Regions from separate parts of the Bradyrhizobium sp. USDA 4516 genome, predicted to be linked through region 2. Evidence: riboswitches for the same ligand, from Rfam matches in the RefSeq annotation. Region 2 holds a riboswitch; each other region holds the start of a gene.

Region 1 (8,243 bases), 3.0 Mb from region 2:
ATCCCGCGGCACGTCGGGGACAGGCGCAACAGGCCAGGGCCTTGGCCAGGGATTCGGCGCCGGCGGGCAAGCGAACAATCCCAACAATCCGGGCCAGGGCAACAATGCCGCGCTGGATGCCGGACGCGGTGCCGGCGGCGGCAACGGGCAGCCCGTCATGCAGGACGTCCGGATCACGCCCGATGTCGTGAACAACAATCTCCTGATCTATGCCGACCAGGCCAACTACCGCATTATCGAGTCGACCCTGCTGCAGATCGACGAGCCGCAGCTCCAGGTCGCGATCGACGCGACGATCGCCGAGGTCACGCTCAACAACACCTTGTCCTATGGCGTGCAGACCTATCTCACCAGCCAGAACCTCGGCCTGAAGCCGAACACCGGCTCGATCCTCGGCACCCAGGCCACTTCCGCTCCCGCGACCACCACCGACGCGACCACCGGCGCGGTCTCGGTCGCGGGGTCGCTCACCAATGCCTTCATCAACCAGAGCTTCCCGGGCTTCAACTTCCTGATCGGAAATGCAACGCAGCCGAGCCTGATCCTGGATGCGCTGCACGCCGTCACCAGCGTCAAGGTGCTGTCCAATCCCTCGCTGGTGGTGATCAACAACCAGGTCGCGACCCTGCAGGTCGGCGACGTCGTCCCGGTCTCGACCGGCAGCGCGACGGTGCTGACCACGAGCAACACCGTCGTCAACACCATCGACTATCGCAACACCGGCATCATCCTGAAGGTCTCGCCACGCGTCAGCGTGAACGGCACCGTGCGGCTCGATGTCGAGCAGGAGATCAGCAACGTTCCCCAAAGCAGCGGCAGCACGGTCAACCTGACGCCGACCGTTTCGGAGCGACGGGTCAAGAGCCAGATCTCGGTGGCCAACGGTCAGACCGTGCTGCTGGCCGGCCTGATCAGCGAACAGCAGAGCGGCGCCCGCAACGCGCTTCCGGTGCTCGACCAGATTCCGGGCCTCGGTGACGCCTTCGGACATCAGAGCAACGGCACCCAGCGTACCGAGCTGATCATCTTCATCCGCCCGCAGATCATCCGCAACGGCTCCGACGCCCAGACTGTGGCCGAGGAGCTTCGATCGAAATTGCGCGGCAGCATCGCCACGACATCGACCAATGCGCCGATCACCACCAGCTATCACTGAGCCGGGCAGCAGGATGCGCCGCGTTCTCGCACAACGGACGGGCCTCTCGGCTTCGCTTGCGATCGCGCTTTGGGCGATGACCGCCTCTGTCGCGAGCGCCGACAGCGTCGCGCGCGGATCGGCCGCCTTCCATCGCGGCGACTATGTCCGGGCGGCTCGGGAGCTCGCGCCGGCCGCCGAGCGCGGCAATCCGCGCGCTCTCGGCATGCTCGGCTTCTTGTATGAGCACGGCTTCGGCGTGCCGCAGGCCTACGCAGCCGCCGCCGACTGCTACTATCGCGGCGCCGTGCAGGGCGACCCGTTCGCGCAGGCCCAGCTCGGCCTGATGTACGACAAGGGTCACGGCGTTCCGACGGATTTCGTGCTGGCCTACAAATGGCTCAATCTGGCCGCGGCCCGCTCGAACGGGCGGCAGCGCGATGCCTATCTCCGTTTCCGCGATGCGGTCGCATCCAAGCTCTCGACCTATGAGATCATCGCCGGTCAGCGGTTTGCACTGGAATGGGCCCCCGATCGGCCGGCGCCGGACGTGCACCTGACCGCCAAGTAATCGCGCCTTACGGGGGTGTGCGCACGAGGCCCGCCGACACGCGCCTGCCTCGTACCTTCCGCCGCCGCAACCGGCGCCACCCGATCACGATCCCGCTGATCGAGATAATCGTACCAGCCGCCGATAGCAGCCACACCACGACGTCGCGCGCCGGCCAGATGCGCAGCAGCAGCGGGACATCGAGGCTGTGCAGCGCGTTGAACAGCCAGCGGTAGGACCGGCGGCTGTCGTCGCTGCGCTCGAGGATCTCGCCGGTGACGGGGGAGATGTGCAGCCAGGTGCGGGCGGGATCGTCGAACCCGATCCGCAATACCGGAAGCTCGCGCGCCTGGTGCAGCGTGTACCAATAGGCGTCGGGTTCATCGAGCTGCCGCGCTGATGTCATCGCAGCGCCGGGCATTGCGTGTCGGGCGGCAGCGATGACCTCGTCGCGCGAGAGGGTCATCCGCGCACCGGTCACAGGATCGGCGATGCTGCGGCCGCCGTTGCCGTCGTCGAGCAACATTAACCGGTGTCCGCCGATCCAGACGAAGCGGGCCTCCACCGCAGGCATCGATGGCGACGACTGGAAGCCGGCGACGATGTCGGCCGTGTCATGGCCGCTATAGCCGATCGCGATCTCGCGGGTGACGCCGCGGCCGGAGAACGCGCCGCCGGGATTGAGCGACAGCCAGCCGCTAAACATCCAGGTCAAGACGCAGATGCCGCCGACCAGGCCGGCGATGTGATGCCAGGCCATCCAGCCGCGATAGGGCGAGACGGCGCCATCAGCGTAGCGGCGCATCAGCCGCAGGCGGAGGACGCCGATCCAGAAGCCGGTGACCGCGACGACAAGACAGACACCCGAGATCCACAGCACCACATCCCGCCACAGCGGGCCGTCCTTGCGCAACACGGTCGGATAGATCCAGTGCGGGATCGAGCCGAGCCAATTCCAGATCCGCTCGCAACGCGTGGTGTCGAGCGCGATCTCGCCGGTGCGCGAGGAAACATAGAGCTCGGTGCCATCGGCGTCGCCGAGACCGATCAGATAGAGCGGCCGCAACGGATCGAAGCGCGACGTGACTGACCATTGGTCGCGCGTGATCGTTTCGATCAAGCGAGGCTGCAAGGCATGCGGATGATGAGCGGCAATGGCCAGCGCCTGGTCCGGCGTGATCCGGTCAATCACGCTGCCGTCGGTCGCCGAAATGGTGATCGTCCCTCCCTTCCAGCCGGTCACCCGATAGACGGGCGTGTCGTCCATCATCGAAAGCCGCAGGTCACGCGGATAACGCTCGACACCTGCGATCGCCATCGCGCGATCAGGCGTGACCCGCACCTTGCTCCAGGGAATGACAGGAAGCGCGGCGAGGCGCTCGCTGTCGGTAAGGCGCGGAAAGGCCACGTACATCATGACAAGGCCGGAGATGAACCACATCGCGAACAGGAGACACGTCGCAATGCCGATCCAGCGATGGACGATATAGAGCCACCGCCGCCCGCGCCGGATCAGAGCGTTGCGCATGGTCAGAACTTCACGTTGACGGACAATTCGGCGGTACGCGGCATGCCTAGCAGCCACTGCCCGGTGCCGTTCGAGGTCACCGCGTAAGCCTTGTCGAACAGGTTGTAGACGCGGAACGCGACCGTGGTGCGGTTATCCGGCTTCCACCTGACGCCGCCATTGACCACATTGTAGCCCGGACGCAGCTGGGTGTTGGCAAGATCGGAGTACATCGCACCGACGATCTGCACGCCGCCATAGACCGACCAGTTGGGCGCGAAATCCCAGGTCAGCCAGACATTCGAGACCTGCTGCGGCACGTTGACCGGGACATTGCCGTTGAAGCTGACGATCTTGCCGCCGACCACCTGGCTGTTGTTGTCGTATCTGGCGCGCAACAGCGCAAGATTGGCGTCGACGCGCCAGCCGTCGTTCAGCGCGAGCCCGATCGATCCTTCGACCCCGCGGGATGATTGCTGGCCGATCTGCAATGCCACGCCGCCGGTAGGGTTGCCGGGATCGGGAATCGTGAGCCCGGTCTTGACGATCTCGTAGGCAGCCAGCGTCCACTCGCCGCGGCCGCCCCAGAACGACTGCTTGACCCCGATCTCGGTCTGCTTGCCGGTCGCAAGCTGGAATGTCTTCTGCGTGGTCGACAGTGAGATCAGATTGCTGACCGGATCGACGCCGACCGCGTACTGGCCATAGAACGCGAGGTTCTTGATCGGCTCGTAAACGAGGCCCGCGCGCCAGCTAGTGCCCGATAGCGTCGTCTCAAAACTGTTTGCCGGCGTCTTGTAGTCGGTGCGGTCCACTTCGGGGCGATCATACCTGACCCCGGTCACCAGCGACAACTGATCGGTCAGCGAGAGCCGATCCTCGGCGAACAGCGCGTATTGATTGACGATCGCGTTGAAGCCCGGCGTGGTCGCCGTCGTCGTGGCGAAGAACGATCCGGGATCGAACACATAAGGATTGACCGACGACGCGCCGCCATAGGGCGAGTTGTTGGTATGGGTGAAGTCGATCCGGTTGACGTCGAACCCGGCGACGACCTGGTTCGCAAGGCCGAACACGTGGCCGCTGAAGGTCGTATCCATCCGGTTGCCGAGCTGCTTCTGGTCGTGGAAGATCTCGATATAGCTCGTGCGATCGATCAGCTGGGTCTTCGGATTCCAGGTGTAGTTCTCGATGTCGCGCCAGTGCCGCTCGCTGGTCAGGTAATACAGCGTGTTGTTGACCTTGATGCCGTCGGCGACGTCCCACTCGGTCTTGAACCGGGTCCAGCTGTCCTGATAGCGGATCGCGCTGTCCGCTGCATTGTAGTTCTTGAAGCGCAGCGCGTCCTGGATCGCGCCGTTGATCAGCGGCGTGCCGAAATAGCGCGACGGGCTGCGATCGCCGTAATCTTCCGAGAGCGTGAAGGCGAGATTGTCCGACGCCTGCACCCGCACGGCAGCGGAGACCACCGCGTTCGAGGTCTTGTCGCGATCGACCCAGCTGTCCGACATGTTGCCGGTGGCGTTGATGCGGTACGACACATTGGGATTGATCGGACCGGTGCTGTCCACCGAGAGCCGCCGCGTCATGTTGCTGTCGAGCGAAACCTCGGCCTCGTTATAGGGCGTGCTCTGCGGCTTCTTCGGAATCACGTTGATGACGCCGCCGATCGCGCCTTCGCCGTACAGCACCGAGGCCGGGCCGCGCAGCACTTCGATGCGCTGCGTCGACCAGGTGTCGTAGGGGAACGTCAGCGTGCCGGAGCCGATATAGAAGCGCGTGCCGTCATACAGCGTCATCACCGAGTTGCTGCCGGCAAAGCCGCGGGTGCTGAACGACAGGCCGCCATTGCCTGGCGCCGGCGTTGCGACGAACCCGGCCGCGTCCTGGGTGACGGCATCGAGCACATTATGCTGGCCGCGTTCAGCGATGGTCTGCGCCGTGATGATCTCGACGCTGGCCGGTGTCTGCAGCGGCGTCAGGTTGAGACGACTGCCGGTGCCGCCCTGCGTGGTGGCATTGAGCGTCGGCGATGCCGATCCCCGTACGCCCGACGCTGCGACGCGCGGCGTGTTGCCGGTTGTTGCGATCGTCGCGGGCCTCGGCCGCGCCGCGGCGGCCACGGCACGGCTTCGCGCCGCGGGCTTCGGCCTTGCCACAGCGGAAGGCGCGACCTCGATCGGATCGAGCCTGGTTGGTGGCGGTGTTTGTGCCGAGCCTTCGGCCGGCAACAGCGATGACAGGGAGCAGACGAGACCGAGGCGCCATTTGCGCGCAACGGGAGAGGACGGAGACATGAAAGGACTCGCGGTAACGTGGCACGTCACCGCGAACGCGGATGGCGCATTGCCGAAAAGGCAGTGCTCCGATCCCACCAGGACGCCCCCGCCCGATGTGCTCGCGTATGACCACGACTGACGGCAGGTCTCCTGGCTCACGGGTCATCGCCTGTCGACGCCTTCCCGGGCCGCTGGCCCAGTGGCAAATTGACGAAAGGCTCGCCGTTTACAGTTGCGGGGACAGCTGCGGCATTGGGGTTACCCTCGCACCGCATTCCCTTTTGATCCCCGAAGGGAACCGTCGGCAAAAACGATAGGTGGTGCCGGCAAGGCTGTCAATTCGATGCGATTGTCGCACACATGCTTTGCGAGATGCTGCGGCGGCGATGACACAGCGACGTCGAGGGCTGACGCCGAAAGGCAACCCGTCATCCTGAGGAGCGGGGCACGCGCGTCTCGAAGGATGCACGGCCCGGCTGGCGGCCGATTCATCCTTCGAGACGCCGCTTCGCGGCTCCTCAGGATGACGGGAAACGTAGGTTCGCGTCACTGAGCCTCGACGCATCCCTGCATCACCTCATCAATCTCCGCGCGCGACAGCGCACCCATCTCGGCGATGAACACGATGCGCGTGCGCGGCACGCCGGGCGACGGCACGCCGCCCGCAGCCAGGGTCGCCCGGCCGCCGGCGAGTTGAAGCACGGTCAGCCGCCCGGGCTGCTCCACCGTCTCGAACAATCCCTTCGCCCGCGCCAGCTTCGGCGCCAGTCTGCCGATCGCCTGCTGCAAGCGCGGCAGCACGACGGGCCGCTCCGAGGTCCAGCTCAGCGTGTCGAAGCGATCGGACGACGGCCGTCGCGGCGCGGTCTCGCGCGGCGCCGACACATGATCGAGGTCCGCTGGGAACAGCAGCGCGGCCGGCACCTCGCCATGCAAGGCATCGACCACCACGGCCGCCGGACGCACCGCGCGCACGGCGTCGCGGATCGCGGCGCACGCAGCGGCGTCAGTCAGATCGACCTTGCTCAGCGCCACCACATCCGCCGCCCGGAGCTGCGAGCGCAGCAGCGCATCGTTCAGCATCGCCGCAGGCTGCGTCGCGTCGACCACGCACAGCACGGTCTCCAGCGGCGCCTCCTTCCAGATCACGGGATCCATCAGGTTGCGCACGATGTCGGCGGGATCGGCGATCCCGCTGGTCTCGATCACGATGAATTCGGGACGCGGATCACGCCGCAGCAACGTGGCGAGCGTGCGCAGCAGGTCGCCCTCCAGCGTGCAGCAGATGCAGCCATTGCTCAGGCTGACCACGCCGTCGCTGGCGCCGGCGATCAGCTCGGCGTCGATATTGATCGCACCGAAATCGTTGACCACGGCGGCGATGCGCCGCCCTTGCGCATGCGCCAGCAGATGGTTGACGACCGTGGTCTTGCCCGCCCCGAGGAAGCCCGCGACCAGCAGGATCGGGACCGGCACCTCAGCCCCCCGTGATAGGCCGGCGCACCGGCCGGCCGGGACGCGCCGCGACATCGAGCACACCATCGCTGATCAGCGGCTGGCCGCTGACCACGAGATGCCGCACGCCCTCCGCCGGACGATTCATCGCCGAGAAGGTCGCGCGATCGCTCAGCGTCTCGTAGTCGAACACCACAACATCGGCGTCGGCGCCGACCTGCAGCCGGCCCTTGGCCCGCATCGCCGGCGTGCTCGCCGACAGGATCTCGGCCGGGATCAGCGCGCATTTGCGGATGCCCTCGAGCAGCGACACTTTCTTGCGCTCGCGCACCCATTCACGGATGAAGCGGGTGAAGCAGCCGGCCGAGCGCGGATGCGAGGTGGCATCGTCGGGCAGCGGCCAGGCGTCGCCGCTGTAGGGGCGGCCGTCCGACAGCGTCCACGGCATCGCGTCGGAGGCGATCGCGCCGCCCGGATACAGCACCGCCATATCGAGCAGATCGCGATGATGCGCGTTGTTCTCGATGTCGAGCACATGCCACAGCACCAAGGTCGAGGGCTCTTCGGCCTGTGCCGCCAGCAATTCCTCGCGGCTGCCGAAGCGGTGACCGTCGGTCACGCGCTGCACCGAATCGTAGCCGAGGCCGTTGCGCTCCTCGAATTTCGGATCGCTGAAGAAGGTCGCCGCCAGCACGGTCGAGCCGGTGCCGTAGGGATAGGCCTCCACCGTGATCGGCAGGCCCTGCGCCTGCGCTTTCGCGATCAGCGCGACACAGCGCTCGATATCCGTCTTGCTCGACGAGTTGAAGTGGCAGATGTGCATATGCGCGCCGGTGGCGCCGGCATAGCCGATCAGGCGGATATAGGCTTCCGCCGCGCTCTCGGGATCGATCCGCGACATGTAGGCGACGTGGGTAAAGGTCGGCACCGCATGATCCGCCGCGAGCTGGCACACCGCGGTCAATTCCTGCACGCCGGCGCCCGGCGCATAGGCGTTGAGAATGCCGATGCCGATGCCGCCCTCGTTCAGTGCATTGGCGAGGCGCTCCAGGATGCCGCCGACCTCGCCTTCGGTCGCGACGTTTTCGATCCAGCGGCGATCGCGCATCGCGGCACCAAACGATTCCAGCGAGCTCTCCGAATTCGAGCCGGTCATCGCACCGATGCGCGCGAAGGCCCAGTTGGCGGCGGCGCCGTAGTTCAGCACCCTGCCCTTCTCGGCCTGGCGCTTGTACCAGGACGCGACCGGCAACACGCCGGCCTCGAGGTCGAGCGAGGTCGTCACCCCGTCGAACGCCTGCATGCGGTCGGCTGGAA
Region 2 (8,243 bases):
CGCGGATCGACAGCCGAGAGGTCAATCACTGACATGCAAGGCACTCCTCATAGTCGGTGCGCTGCGGCTGCGGTCGTTCCGCCTCGTCACGGCCGCTGATTTTGCCGGCGAACGCTGCGCGCGAGATCGACTTCGAACGGCAGTAATAGAGGCTTTTCAATCCGCGCTCCCATGCCGTCCAATGCAGCATATGGAGATCCCACTTATCGACGTCGGCCGCCAGATAGAGGTTGATCGATTGACTCTGGCAGATGAACGGCGCGCGGTCGGCGGCGAGCTCGATGATCCAGCGCTGGTCAATCTCGAAAGCGGTGCGAAAGATCGCTTTCTCGTGCTCCGAGAGGATGTCGAGATGAGCGACCGATCCCTCGTGCGCTATGATCGACTGCCATATCGCCGGGGTGTTGGCGCCCTTGGCCGTGAGTACCCTGGCGAGATGCGGATTGCGCACTGAGATGGCGCCAGACAATGTCTTATGGGTGTAAATGTTGGCCGGGACTGGCTCGATGCAAGCGCTCGTGCCGCCGCAGATAATGCTGATCGAGGCGGTCGGCGCAATTGCGATCTTATGGCTGAATCGCGCCATCACGCCGCGTTCCAGCGCATCCGGGCAAGGGCCGCGCTCGCGAGCGAGCGTCACCGACGCCGCGTCGGCATCCCGCCGGATTTTCCGGAACATGTTCAGATTGAACGACTTGGCCAGGACGCTCTCCATCGGAATGCCCTTGGCCTGAAGGAACGAGTGGAAGCCCATGACGCCTAGGACCGATCGACATTCATTGCATCCAGATCATTGCGGCAGCGAGATGGATGAAGCCGGTAAAGTTGTCAGATCGCCTGTCATAACGGGTTGCCAAGCGTCGGAAGTGTTTGAGCTGGCCAAAGCAGCGCTCGATGCGGTTGCGCTGTTTGTATGCGTCGGCGTCGTGCGGAATGATGATCCTGCGGGTGCGGTTTGACGGGATCACCGCCGTTGCGCCGATTTCCGCGATGATCGCACGCAGGGCGTTGCTGTCATAGGCCTTGTCGGCGAGCACGGCATCGCCGCTTTGGCCGTGGAGCAGTGCCGGCGCCTGGGTGATGTCATTAACTTGCCCAGCCGTGACGATGAAGCGGAGCGGACGGCCGAGCGCATCAGCCAGCATGTGGATCTTGGTGGTCAGTCCACCTCGGGAACGCCCCAGCGCCTGATCTTTGGCCCCCCTTTTCCGCTCGTCGCCTGCTGGTGGGCGCGAACGATGGTGCTGTCGATCATCAGATACTGGTTGTCGCGATCGGCGGTCAGAGCAGCGAACACGCACTCCCAGACGCCGGCATGGCACCAGCGGCTGAAGCGCTGATGCACCGTTTTCCACTTGCCGTACCGTTCCGGCAGGTCGCTCCAGTGTGCGCCCGATCGCAAAACCCACAAACATCCGTTGACGAACAGTCGATTGTCCGCAGCCGTACGTCCCGGGTCGCCAGCTTTCCCCGGCAGCAGTGGCGCAATCCTCGCCCATTGCGCCTCCGTCAGCTCATATCGTTTCGCCGCCACCATCTGCTCCGTGTCTCGAATCACGGAACTCTATGAATCAGCGATCAAACCGCTTGGGAATCCTGAATGTCGATCGGTCCTAGGCCGACGGAGCGCTCGCGTAGGGCAGCATAGCGGGCACGCCTCATGCCCTCCGGCGCCACCGTGATGAAGTGGGTGAGCACGTTGTCAAGGAAACGCATGATGTCTTCGATGAAGCCCGGCTCCTCGCTCCACCGGTCCCATGTCTCGAGATTGAGCGATGAGAGACAGCACACCGCGGTGCGCTCCTCGTCGCGATGATCGATGCCGGTCGGCAGGGTAATTTCGCTGCACAAATTGGAGGTCGAGACCTTGAGGCCGAGGTCGCGCTGGTGCTTGGGAAGGGCGCGGTTCACGGTGTCGATGAACAAGAGATAAGGCTCGCCGGTCTGCAGCCGGTTCTCGAGGATACGTTGCCACAGCTGGCGAGCGTCGATCTCGCGAACCATTTCGCTGGTCTTTGGACTGCGAAGCGCGAACGCTGTCCCGGCTCGCACGGCATGCATAAATTCGTCAGTAACGTTGATGCCGTGATGCAGGTTGAGGCTCTTACGATTGAAGTCGCCGGACGACTTCCGGATCTCAAGGAACTCCTCTATCTCGGGATGTTGGACATCGAGATAGACTGCCGCCGAGCCGCGCCGCAACGAGCCTTGACTGATCGCCAGCGTCAGGCCGTCCATGACGTGGATAAACGGGATGATGCCCGAGGTGACACCGCCCTTAACCTTCTCGCCGATCGAGCGAACATTCCCCCAGTAGGTACCGATGCCGCCGCCGTTGGAGGCAAGCCAGACGTTCTCGTTCCAGGCGCCGACAATACCTTCGAGCGAATCCGAGACCGAATTGAGGAAGCATGAAATGGGTAGACCACGCAAGCTGCCGCCATTCGAGAGCACCGGCGTCGCCGGCATGAACCACAGTCGGGACATTGCATCATATAGACGCTGAGCATGTGCGACATCGTCCGCAAACGCGCACGATACCCGCGCAAACATGTCCTGGACGCCTTCGCCCGCGAGCAGATAACGGTCGGTCAATGTCAGCTTGCCGAACGATGTCAGGAGGCTGTCGCGCGATCGATCAAGTGCAAGGTCGGACGGCTTTGGAGCTGGCGCGAGGGGACGCGGCAGCGGGGCCAGCGATGGAGGCGGCGCAACAGACCGCTGAAGCGGGGCAAGCGCTGCCTGTGCTTGCGCTGCCCGCACACTGGATGGTGTAACGAGATGACCCTGCTGATCGAAATCAAAAGACGGCGACATCGGCAACCCCGCGATGTTTGGAGCCGGGGCCACGGACGACTTGCAGGAGACAAACGTCCCTCAGTGCAAGCGCTCCACCGGGGCACCCCGCCCGAGGACGTTTGTTCTGTCGCGGCAGGTCTCCTGGCTTGCGGGTCGCTGCGGCTGTCGACCTTCCCGGCGCGTTTCTGCGCCAGTGGCCCATGATGACAACCGCTCACCGCTTACAGTTGCGGGGGCAGCCCCGGAGTAGCCGTTCGGCGCACCGGGTTCCCTCTTAGCTTCCTGTCCTACAAGATAAAGGATGGAAGAACCATGACAGATCTACATCTAGGCGTCACTTGCCGAGATTCGTCAAGTCTCGTTTGGGGTACATCAAGTCAGAAGAGGACACCGCGAAGTCAATGAATGGAGTGGCCGACGCCGAGCACCGGTATGTTCCGCTATCCATATACGTCCACCTGTGGCTGTTCAGGCAAATCAATCCAGAAATCCGGCCGACCATTCATCAGTCTATGCTGATCTGGAACGTAGATCCTACCAAAGGCTCTGAGACCGTTTTTTCCGTTCCGATGAGTATGAGCGGATCTTCAGCTCAAGATCTTCGAAGCTATCAGCGTCAACGATCCAGATGAAATCGTGTCTAAGGCGCTGGAAAGCTATCATGGACGTAGCCGACGCAGTCAGCTCCTCGACGCACGACGCTCCCCGTGCGATCTCGCTGCTCGAACGGCTGACGGCCCTGAAGAACACGAAAGCTCATCGAGCTCGCAGCGGCTAAGCCGCTGTAAGCGCGACGAAACCGGCTCCCTTCGTGAATTTACCGTCGGCGCAAGCCTTGTCTCACAATGAAGGAGCAAGTCCGCGGCGGCGCGTCCCACCGGGATCGCCTTGTCAATATCTTTCTAGCCAGTATAGCTGCTGTTCGGCGCGCATAGCAGATCGATTTGGTCGCGGCGCATCTAGGTCGCCGCCCTTCTGATCAATTCGGCACGTGCCCGGTGCATGTTTGTAGCGAACCAATTGTCTGGCCCATTCTCGCGATCTGCCGATAAAGGCTTCGCCTACTGTTCGGTGCCCAAAGAAGCCAGGTTGGTCCTACTTACTCGGCCGCGTCCATCAGGATTTCCGGATCGTCGCGCCTCTCATCGCGTCCCAGAGCAATCTTCGCAACACGCGAAAGCCTCCAGGGCCATGCTGGATCACGCCCGACGCGCTTGAATCGTACCCGACGTCATGTTGCAGGATTCGGCGCAAGCCACGACTGTTTGGCAAACAAGCTTGGCATTTCGGACGCGATCGGAACAACGTATGTCGCCTCTGGGCGGTCCCATGTCGGCGATTGACTGCGCGGTCCGGCGACACGGAGATGATGTGGTCCTCAGGATCGAGCACCTCCCGGAGCCCTATTTGCGGCTCTCCTCGACAACATCAAGAGCTGTCGAGCTGACGTGTTTCTGGAGGAAAGGAGGATGCTAGGCGCAGACATGGTGGTAGGCGGCAATCGACACCCAGAGAGAGGAGCGCCGGACTGGTCCTCCTGTACCCTGTTGTCGAAACCAGCGTGGCAAGGCACGGGCTTCATTCAAGGCATCTCGCCCAACGTCCAAACTCCGGTTGCGATCGTTTCAGGCAAGGCGCGACGCCGCGTTAGCTGCGCTCGATCTGCGGCAATTGCCTGCTCCGGCACCTGAAAGGACCAGATACATGACGGCATACCCTAGGGTCTTACAAGAGTTGCGTGTGGTTGAGCCCGGCCATCGGGTATTGGAGATAACCACGACCACCGGCTGCATCGTCAGATGTTCTTATTGCTCCCAGGACAAGTTTGCAGATCGCCAAAGGCCCGTATCCCAAGCCAAGCATCTGGGTGTTCAGGATTTCAAGCAATGTCTCTCACGCGTACCGACAGCTACTGGCATTAGTTTTTCCGGATATTCGGAACCCTGGTTGCATCCGCATTGCAGCACGATGGTTGAGCATGCTTACGCACGCGGCCACGACGTCCGGATCTTCACGACCCTTGTTGGAATGAACGGGACTGACGTTCGACGCCTGCAAATGCTCCGGTTCAAGACTTTCGTCGTGCACGTTCCCGACGACGGCACTTATATGAACAGCCGCCTCGTCGGAAAAAACTACATCAATGTCATGCGCCGACTGATTGAGGCAAACATTCCCTCGATTCAATTTGTGATCCTGGGTAAAATCCATCCTGATCTAGCCGATGTAATCCCCGCCAAAAAGCTGCAACGCTTGCGGCCGCTGAGTAGCAGGCGAGGACATATAGATCCGAAAATGATCACCCCGCGGCAGCCGATCGCCGGCACCCTGACATGCAATGGGAAACAGCAACATCGGAATGTCCTTCTTCCAAACGGCGATGTTACTTTGTGCTGCATGGATTTTGAGCGGCGTCATGTCCTTGGGAATCTTTTGCGCGACGAGTACGAAGATCTGTTCGAAGGCCGGATATTTAGCGAAATCGCCGACCGCATGAACGGTACAGATGGCTTTCTGCTTTGCAGGACGTGTGAATTTGCCAAACCGGAGCCGGAATGCTGCAGGGCCCCTGCCCGCGCGCTGTGAGGAATGGCCATACCAATGGAAGCTCGCCGCACCAGCTGGACTAGAGGGGAGGGATTATCCGGCTGAAGGAGCGATACGCTCTCCTCTCATCAATCGCGAACTCGGCCAATGGCAGACCGATCATCACGATGACAGGCCTGGGATCGTCGCGATCGCGAGCTGAGCGTTGGATCGAGGTCCTCGCATCGCATTTCAGTTCGAACCTCAGTTGAAGGATTTGTCATCCTGCGCTCTCCTTTTCGCGACGCGAACACACAGCATCGCCTTGGGTGCCGCCCTGGTTCGCTATCATTCTCTGTCTTGCTTGGGGGCTACGTCAGGTTTTGGACAGCCACCGCTAGTACCGAGGCGCCGAGACCGATGCAAGCGGAGACGCGACCATGAACCAATTTGACAATATCAACCCTGCCGATAATCGTCCCGCTGCGTCCGAGACAACCGTGGAACAACGGCAACCGCAGCTAGCCTACTTTGAGCAGCAGCTGGCAGATGTGCAACAGCTGGGGCCTATATATGCTCACAGTCAGCTTTACGATGTCACTCAGGAAGACGATCGCCTGATCCAGGCAGCGTCTGGTGCGGCTCTCGAGCGAGGACCACCGCCTGGGCCGACAACCATCAGTATTTACGATCGCCGCCTTCGCAAGTTGGCTGAGGCGCTGAAGAAGGATGGCAAATCAATAGCGGCCCTCGATGATGATACGCTGCTCGATTGCGCCAAGAAGCTGCTGCCAAACGATAAGATTATCGCCCCAGCATTGTTGATTGTCAGCCGCTACCGCAAGCCTGGCGCCACCCTTCGGATCACGACACATTACCGTCCATCGAACGAAGACGAACGCCTCATTAGGAAGGCCGCCGAGGCAGGCTTCGGTCGAGGGATCGACGCGAAAACGGCCGGAAATTACGCAAGCTGCCTCCGGAAGTTGGCGTCAGCTCTCCGCCCCCTGTCCATTGCCAGGCTCAGTGCCGACAAGTTGCGCGGTCACGCCGATACTTTGTTCCCGAAAGACAAGAAACTCCTCTACGCTTTGAACAGACTCCGCGACTATCGCGCGGGCGTCAGGCAGGACAATTTGGAAGGACAAGGAGGTGGCTCGCATCCGCCAACTCAGCCGGCCGCGCGTTCGTCCATGCTGACTGTCGAGGACCAGCTTTTGGAGAATGCTGCGGATCAGGGCGTATTGCTGGCTGGCAATCTCAATGCTCCGGAGGTTTGGGGTGAAATGGATTTGGCCGCTCATTCTCCCCTACAAAGTGTCGCGCAGGATGTGCTTTTCGACAACGCGGCGCGGAGCGGAGAGCTTGCGGTCTCCGGCTTCGATGCACCGTTACTTTGGCAGGGAATGCGCGCCCCCGCTTTCTCGTCCGTACAGAGTTTTGCTCAGGAAGAGCTTTTCGATGCTACGGATCGCGAGAACCTGCTGGCAGCCGCGCCGTACGATCAATCGGCGCTTTGGCGAACGATGAGCTCAGCCTCCCGTTCGGACCTGCAAAGTGCCGACCAGGCGGAGCTTTTCCATGGCATTGATCGAGATGATTTGCTGCCAGGGATGACTTTCGATACACCGGAACTGGCGTCGCGGGTGAATCCGGTCGTCCCTTCGCCCGTGCAAAGCGCAGCCCAGGACGAGCTTTTCGAAGCGGCCCTGGAGGGCTTCGTGGTCGCGGACGATCTTGTTGTTCCGGAACCGGACTCTACTGCCAACTTGCCCATTGAAAGTGCCGGCCGAGAAGAGTTTCTCGATGCTGCAACCTCACAGCCGAACTCGCGATTGCTGAACCTTGCCTCTGAACAATACTTCGCACGCATGATGGACCAAGGCGGTGCCGCCCCGGCCACAACGCCACTTCCAGTCAGCGAAAGCTTTGACGCTTCTTTGGTCGTTCCAGGTGACTTCTTCCACGGCAACCAGCCCGCGCCGGATATGATGCGCTCCAAATTGGGCCGTTGGGGTCTGTTACCGGATGCGACGCAGCCGGTGAAGACGTACGACATTCACGGTGAGCCCTATACGGCCGTGTTAGGACCCGGAGGGCACAATGATATTCAGCTTATTCATCTGCGCTCTCTCGCCGTCGGCGACACGTTTGATGTTTCATTCGCCGTGCCGAAGGACTTTTCCCATCGCACCCAGCCGGCTCCCGACACGATGCTTTCTAAGTTGGGTAATTGGGACTTCTTGCCTGATGCGGAGTATCCGGTGATGAACTATGAGATTACCGGTGAACGCTACACGGCTGTGTTGGGACCGAAAGGGCCCAACGACGTTCAACTTATCCACCACCCTAGGTTCGCTTTGCGGGGTGAAGCTGCGCTTGCGACGCCGACGGCTCCCCCGCGTACCTATGGCGGCCCTGTATCCGGGTTTAATCCACCCGCCACGCTCGAATTACGAAAGGACGCCCCTTCGGCGCTGGGGCCAAACCTTCCATTGCCGTCTGCGGCTTCGGCATGGAGCCATCAGCCGGCCCCGCAAGTGCCTGAACTCGGAGAGTTGTTCGGCCAAGACTGGAGGCACGGCCCCCAAGAGGCTTCGCCTCTCGTGATCGACATGCTCCAGGACCTGGGCCTTTTGCCGAGCCAGGGTGTCCCCATGACCTGTTTTTTGATCCATGGTCAGCCCTACACGGCCGAAAGCGTACCCGGAGGCCGCATTCTTCTGTTTCATCGGCCGCAATTTGACTGAGTGAGGTGCTCGTTGGCACCTTGCACGGCTACTCAGGCCGCGAAACCATATCGAATCGTTTGCTTTCAGAGAACCTAAAACCGCAAGCGCATCAGAGGAGAGCTCGGCAAACTTGTCTCCGCGAGCGCGGAGAAGACCTTCAAAGACGCCGCTGGACAGCTTCGCCTT
Region 3 (8,243 bases), 570 kb from region 2:
CGACAGCCAATCTCTCATATCCACTTCGGCGGTGGCACGCCGACGATCCTGACACCTGAAGCATTCGCCGATTTGGTCGGCTCGTTGCGTTATTCGTTCGCCCTTTTGCCTGATGCCGAGATCGCCGTGGAGATCGATCCCCGCATGTTGAGCAATCCGATGGCCGAAGCCCTGGGCTATAGCGGGGTCAACCGGGCAAGCCTTGGCGTGCAGAGCTTCGACCCGGTCGTCCAGCAGGCCATCAACCGCCCGCAAAGCTTCGAACAGACCGCAGTTTCGGTCGAGCGGTTACGCCACGCCGGCATTTGCCGGATCAATTTCGACCTGTTGTATGGGCTGCCCGGGCAGACGGTCGATTCGTGCCTGGATACCGTCGGCAAATGCCTCGAATTGTATCCGGACCGGTTTTCGGCCTTTGGTTACGCGCACGTTCCGACCTTCAAGAAGCATCAACGCAAGATTGACGAATCCACTCTGCCCGACAGCGTCGAGCGCTATCTCCAATCGGAAATGGTAGCTCACACTTTGGTTGACGCTGGATACGTACGGGTCGGCATCGATCACTTCGCCCTGCCGCACGACAATCTCGCTGTGGCCGCGAAGCACGGCAGGTTGCGGCGCAATTTCCAGGGGTACACTGACGATTGCGCGGACGCCCTTATTGGTCTCGGTGCCAGCGCCATCGGCCGCCTGCAACAGGGGTTCGTGGCGAATGCCGTCTCGACCAGGGATTACCTCGCCCGCATCACCGAGGATCGGCTCGCGACGGCGAAGGGCTATTTACTGACTGATGATGATCGCTACCGGGCGGAGATCATCGAGCGGATTATGTGCGACATGACAATCGATCTGTCCGAGACGTCTCGCCGTCACGGCAGGGATCCGGAGTCGGCCGTTGTCGATCGGCCCAGACTCGACGGCCTTATCGCAGATGGCGTCGTCGTGGTTGACAATGGCCGGCTTTCACTAGTCGATGGCGCCGAGTTCCTCGTCCGGAGCGTCGCCTCGGCGTTCGACGCTCACCTTCCTCGGTGCGGGGCTACGCACAGTCTGGCGGTCTGATCCTCGAGGACAGGCGGGTTCGCCTGTCTAACAATCCCGCACTTCGGTCTTGACGAATGTATGTACAACACGCCGACAGAGGATCGTAGATCGGGTGGTGTCCGTGGGCTCGACTCGGCGCAGGACTAGGGTTCGGACACTTCAGCAGCTCGCGCGAGGAAGAATGAAGAAAGAGAGAACCATAAGGAGAAGATGGGGCGATCGCCGAAGTGGCAAGTCTGACTGGGCTCGTATCGACGCGCTCACCGACGCAGAGATCGAGACCACTATGGAGAACGATACCGATTGGCAGGACTTCAAGGATATTGATTGGTCCGATGCGGTGCTGGTCGCAAAGAAGAAGGCTATTTCCATTCGCGTCGACGTGGACGTGCTCGACTTCTTCAAGAGCGAAGGCGAAGGCTATCAACGGCGCATCAACGCCGTGCTGCGGTCCTACATGCAGCAAAAGACGAAACCGACGAAGCGCGCGTGATGCGCAATGCTTGGCCGAGCCGCAGGATATATGGACTGCGACAGTCAAGAATGCGTTCACAGGGTACCATCCCGCACAACGCTTTACTCAGCATACGCTCTGAATCGCTTGCGATGCGTCGAACAGGTCACTTCCCGAACCCGACACGGTGAGCCGGCTTATGCCTCGGGCCGGAACCGATGTCACGACTGAGAAGCCGGCCCGATTGGCATCCCGCCACTTTCACGCTTGTGTTACGCCAGCGTCGATCCGCTCCTCGAACCCAAACAGAGCCTCGAGCCGAAACTCGGCTATTGAGTGGAACCAGACACCGCCGACCCGAGCAGTGCTCGAGTCAATAACAACCAACTTGTACTGGCTGTGCTCAACGGTTCCTTCGCATCTTCCCGTATAGTCACGGCTGATCGAGCGGCCTCAAAGCGCCGCCGATTGCACATAGGTTCGGCCGAGATTCGACCGTTGGGCGTCACCACCCTCATTGCTCTAGTCGATAAACCTTGTGAAAGTGCTCATCAGCGACAAACCTTGGTGTAGTTTTCCGATACTCGATTACACCGGGCGCATACCCCGGCATAATTGAGCTACACTGAGCCGTGCTTTAGCTTGGTTTCAGATTTACGGCGAATGTCCTCGCCGGCGATCGGACCATCGGCTGTCCTCCCTCCTCCGATGGAAGTCGGCGATGCGTCAGCGTCGCTTCCTCTCAGACTTGACTTTCGCCCGGTCTGCTAACGCGGCCGGGCTTTTTTATGCTCATCCAAAGCTCCGTCCAGACGATCGAGAGCGCAGGTGAATAGAAGCGGATCAGCTTCCGCAAGGAGAGAGAGAGAGAGCCAAGTGCAGGATCAGTGGCTTGGCCGATCAGATGCTGCGCGCAGTTCGCGGGCGGCGGCGACCATGTTGACCAGCGCCGGGCGAACCTCCTCCCATTTGCGCGTCTTCAGACCACAGTCCGGATTTACCCAGAGCTGCGAATCCTGCAACCGCTGCCGAGCCAATGCGATCAGCTCCTTCATTTCCCCTGCCTCGGGAATGCGGGGAGAGTGGATGTCATATACGCCCGGCCCGATTTGATTGGGATATTTGTAGTTCCTGAACGCGTCGAGCAGCTCCATCTTCGAGCGCGACGTTTCGATCGAGATGACATCCGCGTCCATTGCAGCAATCGCATCGATGATGTCATTGAACTCCGAGTAGCACATATGCGTATGAATCTGCGTTCGATCAGCAACGCCCGATGAGCAGATGCGGAAGCTATCCCCGGCCCACTCAAGATAGGCCGCCCACTCCGATCGACGCAAGGGTAATCCTTCGCGGAGTGCAGCTTCGTCGATCTGAATCATGGTCGCCCCGGCTGTCTCGAGATCGCGCACTTCGTCTCGGATCGCGAGCGCAATCTGGCGGCAGACCTCGCCTCTTGGAATATCATCGCGAACAAACGACCAGTTCAAGATCGTTACCGGTCCGGTCAACATTGCCTTCACCGGCTTGCCGGTCAGTGACTGCGCGTAGCGCCACCAGTCGACGGTGATCGGCTTTGGCCGCAAAACATCTCCGAATAGGATCGGTGGCCTGACACAGCGCGAGCCATAGGATTGCACCCAACCATTCCTGGTAAATGCGAAGCCGGCGAGTTGCTCGCCGAAGTACTGCACCATATCATTGCGCTCAAACTCGCCATGTACGAGGACGTCCAGACCGATGTCCTCTTGCCAGCGTATAGCGCGCGCAGTCTCCTCCTTGAGGAATTTGTCATATTGCTCGTCGCTGATCGCGCCTCGCGCGTGTGCCGCACGGGCATTACGGACCTCTATAGTCTGCGGGAACGATCCGATCGTCGTGGTAGGAAAAGCCGGTAGTGCGAAGCGCTTGCGTTGGATCTCGGCACGACGGACAAATGGGCTGGCGCGCCGGCGCATGGTTTGGTCGATAGCTTTCATCCGCACAGCGAGATTGGCATCACGAATCTTCGGCGAAGTTCGGCGGGCGGTCGCGGCACGTTGCGATTCCGCAACAGCTTCCGCAACGTTCTGGTCACCTGCGAGCGCTTGCGCCAGGATCGCAAGCTCACGCATCTTCTGAACCGAGAAAGCAAGCCAGCTCTTGACATCGGAAGCGAGCCCGATCTCGAGTTCAACATCGACCGGCACATGAAGCAGCGAGCAGGATGGAGCGATCTGGACACGGTGCCTGTCTAGCTTCGCAACGGCGGGCTCCAGCTGCTGGCGGAGTACCGACAGATCCGACCGCCACACATTTCGTCCGTCGATGACACCAAGCGACATGATGAGATCGCGTCGGCGGGCAGCTATAATCCGCTCCAACAGCTTCGGCGCGCGAACTAGATCCGCATGCAGTCCGGCAACGGGCATGTTCAACGCCGTATCCAGATTGTCGCCGAGATCGCCAAAATAGCTGGCGACCATGATCTTGACGTCCGGGGCCTCCGTGGTGAGCCGGTCATAGGCGTGCAGCAAAGATTTTCGCGAATCCTCATCCAGATCAAGGGCCAGGCAGGGCTCGTCGCATTGAACCCAGTCTGCTCCCCGTTTGGCCAGTTCCTGCAGAACCTCGACATAGACCGGTATCAGGTCATCCAGGAGCGACAGGGGCCGGAACGCAGGATCCGCACTCTTGCCAAGCTTCAAGAATGTGACCGGCCCGATCAGGACAGGGCGGGTCTGGAACCCAAGGGCCTTGGCTTCCTCGTACTCCTCGACAGGCTTGCGAGAGGACAGGCGGAACGTCTGTCCCCGATGAAATTCAGGGACCATGTAGTGGTAGTTGGTGTCGAACCACTTGGTCATTTCCTGTGCGGGCGCGCCATATCCGCCCGATCCGTGGCTGCAACTCGAAGTCTGGCGGTCCCACTGTGAACCGCGGGCCATCTCGAAGTACGTCTTGAGCGAAACCGGTCCGGTTTTCGAGGCGTACATTTCCGGGATGGCACCAACCATGACGGAGGTGTCGAGCACCTGGTCGTACAACGAGAAATCGTTGGACGGAATGACGGTGACACCGAGGGATCTTTGGCGGGCCCAGTTCGCAGCACGCAGGCCAGCTGCGTCCTCGAGCAATTGCTGTTCGCTGATTGCGCCGGCCCAGTAACTTTCGAGCGCGCGTTTGAGCTCGCGCCTCGGACCGATCCGAGGCGTTCCAAGCGTAGCAACCGGAAGGGAGAGAAGAGACATAGCGCTAACCCCGTAGTTGGGGGCAAAGGCCATGGCGGACGCAAGCAGGATCGCCCGAGCGGCGGCTGCTTGGCGCACCACCGGGACACCCCGCCCGTGGACGTATATTGGTCGAGGCAGGTCTCCTGGCTCGCGGGTCATCGCCGCTGTCCGGCCTTCCCGAAGCCGCACCGGCTTCAGTGACTTTGTTGGACAGCGGCTCGCCGCTTACAGTTGCGGGGGCAGCGCCGGCCTGTTCACCGGCTTCCCTCTTAGCTCCGGATCCAGCAGGACCGGAGAACCTCTACGATTTGGATTATCGGCAACAGACCTCTTCCGTCAACCTCTCAGATGACTCTCTCACGTCAATGCTGCCATCGGTGACTCAAATGGCCATTTAACGTCGAAAGTTGACCACGACTGGAAGCTCTCTCCAATATATGTGCCGAAAGAATTGTCGAAGGCGCAAGTCGCGGCGCTTCCAGCGTGCCGGCGTCCTGCCTCTCGACAGCCAAGAACCGCCGCCAGGGGCAAAACAGCTGCACAAGCTTCATCAGCATACCCGGCGCGCATGTTGATCTACGAGCCAACCAATACTGGTAGGCGACTTGCGGCCTCCGATGCCGATAATACCCGGGCACGCACATCGAATCGCCTCAACGAACGCTGGGAGGCCCGCAATGAAGAAAATGGCTGTTTGGAGCGCGGTCGGCGTCTTTGCTGTCACCGTCTTTGCGGTCGGCCTATTCGGGTGATTGGTGAAAGCGTTCATGAATCAACCCGACAGACAGATGCTCTCGAGAATGTTGAGCAACGCGAGAGGAAATTAGCGCGACTTGATCGTTTCTCGCTTGCCGGCCGCCGCGACTGGAAACAGCGGCTCATCCGACCATGAATGCGTAGCCGAGGCCGCTGGACGATTGACAAGATCGAACCATCGTGCGCGTAGGCAGAAACGCGCGCGCCATATCATTTGCCTGCCTGACGACGCGCTTCCGAACGATTCCGCGCGCCCGGCGGTGACGAGCGACTTTTGCTTATCGTCAATTACGAGCCGATAGAGATCGGCTGATAGAGATCGCAGGGCGTTCGGGTGAGCACACCGGACCGGACGGTCCAACAGCTTTCAAAGGTGCCTCCCGATTTCTCATCCGTAAATCGGCAGCGGCCTTCGCCTGCGCCTCGAAGATCTGTGCGACAAAAGCTGAACCGGCCTACGCGGATCGGCGGAATGGAAACATAGAAACGAATGCAGGTCGGAAAGCGGACAAATACTGCACAAATCCGGCGCGATTTGCCGGCTATTTCCTGGCACGAAGGATGCAAGCTCAAGGGTGCCCAGGCTTCTCCTCTTGGGCAGGTCCAGCACAGCAAATTGAGGTTGTGGCTGGCCCACTGAAGTTAGCGGCGCGTGACATCGAGGGGACAGCGCCTGCTCGCGCGGGACATCGGCAGGCGCCCGTGTCACGTTGCCGCTAACTTCTTCCAATCGAGGATAGCATTGAAGGCTGCCCGCTTTGACGTGTGGATGAAAAACCGATGGTTCGGCCGTTATGAAGAGAATGTCTGCAAGAGGCTTGCTCTGTCTCTGTCAATCGCTGATTTTCCTTGCTGGGCTGGTTGCGACGGGCAACGCGGCGCGAGCCGGCGAAAGCGCGCTCGTCGAACGAGTCAAGTCAAACTGGCGAACGCAAGACGGTGAGACAATCGAGCACATTGTCTCCAAAGTTTCGAAAGTGGCGCAATTCGTCCCTCGAAACTGGGGAATCGCCGAAGGCATCGACCACACCGAGTATGTTTACCTTTCCTGGACCAGGCATCAGGATAACAGATCAGACGAGCATTACGTTATTACCTGGAAGGTTGGGACCGACGGAAAGATTGAAGTTGCGTCTCCCTATGCAAAGCCTATCGAACTCGGCTGGCGCGCCCTGGCGCTTTCACTCATCGCCAGTGAAGTCACCGACGGCGAAAAAGACGCAAACCTTCGTTTTCTGCATAATCCGGTCAATTTCAACTTTGTCACGACCGCGCAAGGCAAGCTCGGCGATCTGCTCCGGCACGGCCGCTGTCATATCATCGAACCTGTAGTCGTGGATTACGTTAGGGCGGCGAATGACAAGCCGACCGAGAAAGCGGACCGGTGGCGCGTTCTGCTGTTGGTGAACTGCAACATACCAGGCCCCCGCTACTTCACCCAAAATGGGGTCATCACCTTCGACAAGCGGGAAGGACACGATTGGGAGCCGCAATCTTTCCTTGCCAAAAGGATTGCGACTTTTCCTCCGGGGTCCTGGTTCCATCACATAGATCGAAATGAACGGGACGCGCTGGAGGGGGTGCGAAGGGCCTCGACAACTGATCAGGATGGCATCGCTACTCATGAGCGCTGAGCGCCTCGGCCCCACACCAGGATCCATCCGCCGGAAAATTTAGGCGTCCCAGCCATGCAAGTAGGAGGCAGGCTCCCTCCGGCCTGCAAGCCCAATGGGGAAAAGCCACGCATCAGGATGCCTCTTGCCCCAACAGATTCGCGGCGGAACTAGTGCGACGAGATACAACCGCGCTCTCGCCGGCGCGCCACGGGAGGCCGATCTTTTTTTGAGCAATCACTCTTATCGTGCGTTGTCCCGACTTCCGCTTTCCGCACCATGATGAACCTCGCGCAGTCCTGTCGAACGAGCAATCAAAAGAGGCTTAGCATCGCCGCTTCTTCCGTTCGGCGGCGAAGACTACCACCCGCCCCGCTTCTTCCGAGCCTTTGGAGAAATGGCGTGCCAGGAGCCGTATTCCTGGCTCGCGAGTGCAGCGCTGAAACATGCGGGATCTTCCTTTAGGTCCCAGGGAAGAGGGAGAGTCAGCTGGAGTGCCAGAAGCACATCGAAAAATGCTCCCAAAGAAATCTCTTGAATCTCACCCAGCGTCAGGTCGTAGGCTGAAAATATAAGCAAGCCTCCACAACAGCATCGTCGAACGATGCAGACGCGATGACATATGTCCAGTCAAGCAGTCGGCTGTGACGACACCGGATCGCTGCGATTTTGTGAGCCGATGAACCATGAGCGAAAGGATATTAGGATGAAGTACCGCGTAATGATGGCAGCATTGCTCGCTATCATCGCGTCTCCTGTTTGCGCGGCGAAACTGAGCGGTGCTCCCCAAATCCTCGACGCCAATACGATAGAGATCGAACGAACGCGAATTCGGCTCTCGGGTATCGAAGCCCCCGAGACTGATCAGATTTGCCTGGATGCTCATGGCCGGAAATGGGCCTGCGGAGTAGCGGCTCGCGACGCCCTTATCAACTACTCGAAAGGACGAATATGGGATTGTCAGACCGCAGGAGTAGACAAGTACGGCAGGTCTCTTGGCAGTTGCTTCATCGAGGGCCAGGACGTGAACGCCTGGATGGTAAGCTCCGGTTGGGCGCTGTCATCCGAGCCATCCGCCCATGTTTACGTCATCAATGAGGTGGCGGCGAGCAGTGCCTTTGCCGGTCTGTGGTCGGGGGCATTCATCACCCCCTGGGACTGGCG

What was found. A riboswitch is a leader RNA that binds a small molecule or an ion and turns the genes downstream of it on or off. The one in region 2 is predicted to bind cobalamin.
Positions count from the first base shown of each region.
Region 1: linked by a shared signal. The riboswitch ahead of ACVI1L_RS09050 (TonB-dependent receptor) and the one ahead of ACVI1L_RS22940 (ribonucleotide reductase N-terminal alpha domain-containing protein) in region 2 are both predicted to bind cobalamin.
Region 3: linked by a shared signal. The riboswitch ahead of metE (5-methyltetrahydropteroyltriglutamate--homocysteine S-methyltransferase) and the one ahead of ACVI1L_RS22940 (ribonucleotide reductase N-terminal alpha domain-containing protein) in region 2 are both predicted to bind cobalamin.

Region 1 is NZ_JBSRXT010000001.1:1,923,293-1,931,535, forward strand. Features, by position in the region: gene gspD (type II secretion system secretin GspD) at 1-1,156, shown strand, start outside; gene ACVI1L_RS09040 (tetratricopeptide repeat protein) at 1,233-1,706, shown strand; gene ACVI1L_RS09045 (PepSY domain-containing protein) at 1,714-3,213, opposite strand; gene ACVI1L_RS09050 (TonB-dependent receptor) at 3,216-5,489, opposite strand; cobalamin riboswitch at 5,595-5,789, opposite strand; gene ACVI1L_RS09055 (CobW family GTP-binding protein) at 6,018-6,947, opposite strand; gene ACVI1L_RS09060 (amidohydrolase family protein) at 6,949-8,243, opposite strand, start outside.
Region 2 is NZ_JBSRXT010000001.1:4,945,782-4,954,024, reverse strand. Features, by position in the region: gene ACVI1L_RS22950 (hypothetical protein) at 26-754, opposite strand; partial or broken gene ACVI1L_RS22945 (IS5 family transposase) at 777-1,537, opposite strand; gene ACVI1L_RS22940 (ribonucleotide reductase N-terminal alpha domain-containing protein) at 1,579-2,817, opposite strand; cobalamin riboswitch at 2,914-3,129, opposite strand; gene ACVI1L_RS22935 (SPASM domain-containing protein) at 4,504-5,385, shown strand; gene ACVI1L_RS22930 (hypothetical protein) at 5,766-8,075, shown strand; gene ACVI1L_RS22925 (hypothetical protein) at 8,215-8,243, opposite strand, start outside.
Region 3 is NZ_JBSRXT010000001.1:5,515,193-5,523,435, reverse strand. Features, by position in the region: gene hemN (oxygen-independent coproporphyrinogen III oxidase) at 1-1,062, shown strand, start outside; gene ACVI1L_RS25250 (BrnA antitoxin family protein) at 1,226-1,537, shown strand; gene metE (5-methyltetrahydropteroyltriglutamate--homocysteine S-methyltransferase) at 2,383-4,728, opposite strand; cobalamin riboswitch at 4,827-5,028, opposite strand; gene ACVI1L_RS25240 (nodulate formation efficiency C protein) at 6,261-7,100, shown strand; gene ACVI1L_RS25235 (thermonuclease family protein) at 7,786-8,243, shown strand, end outside.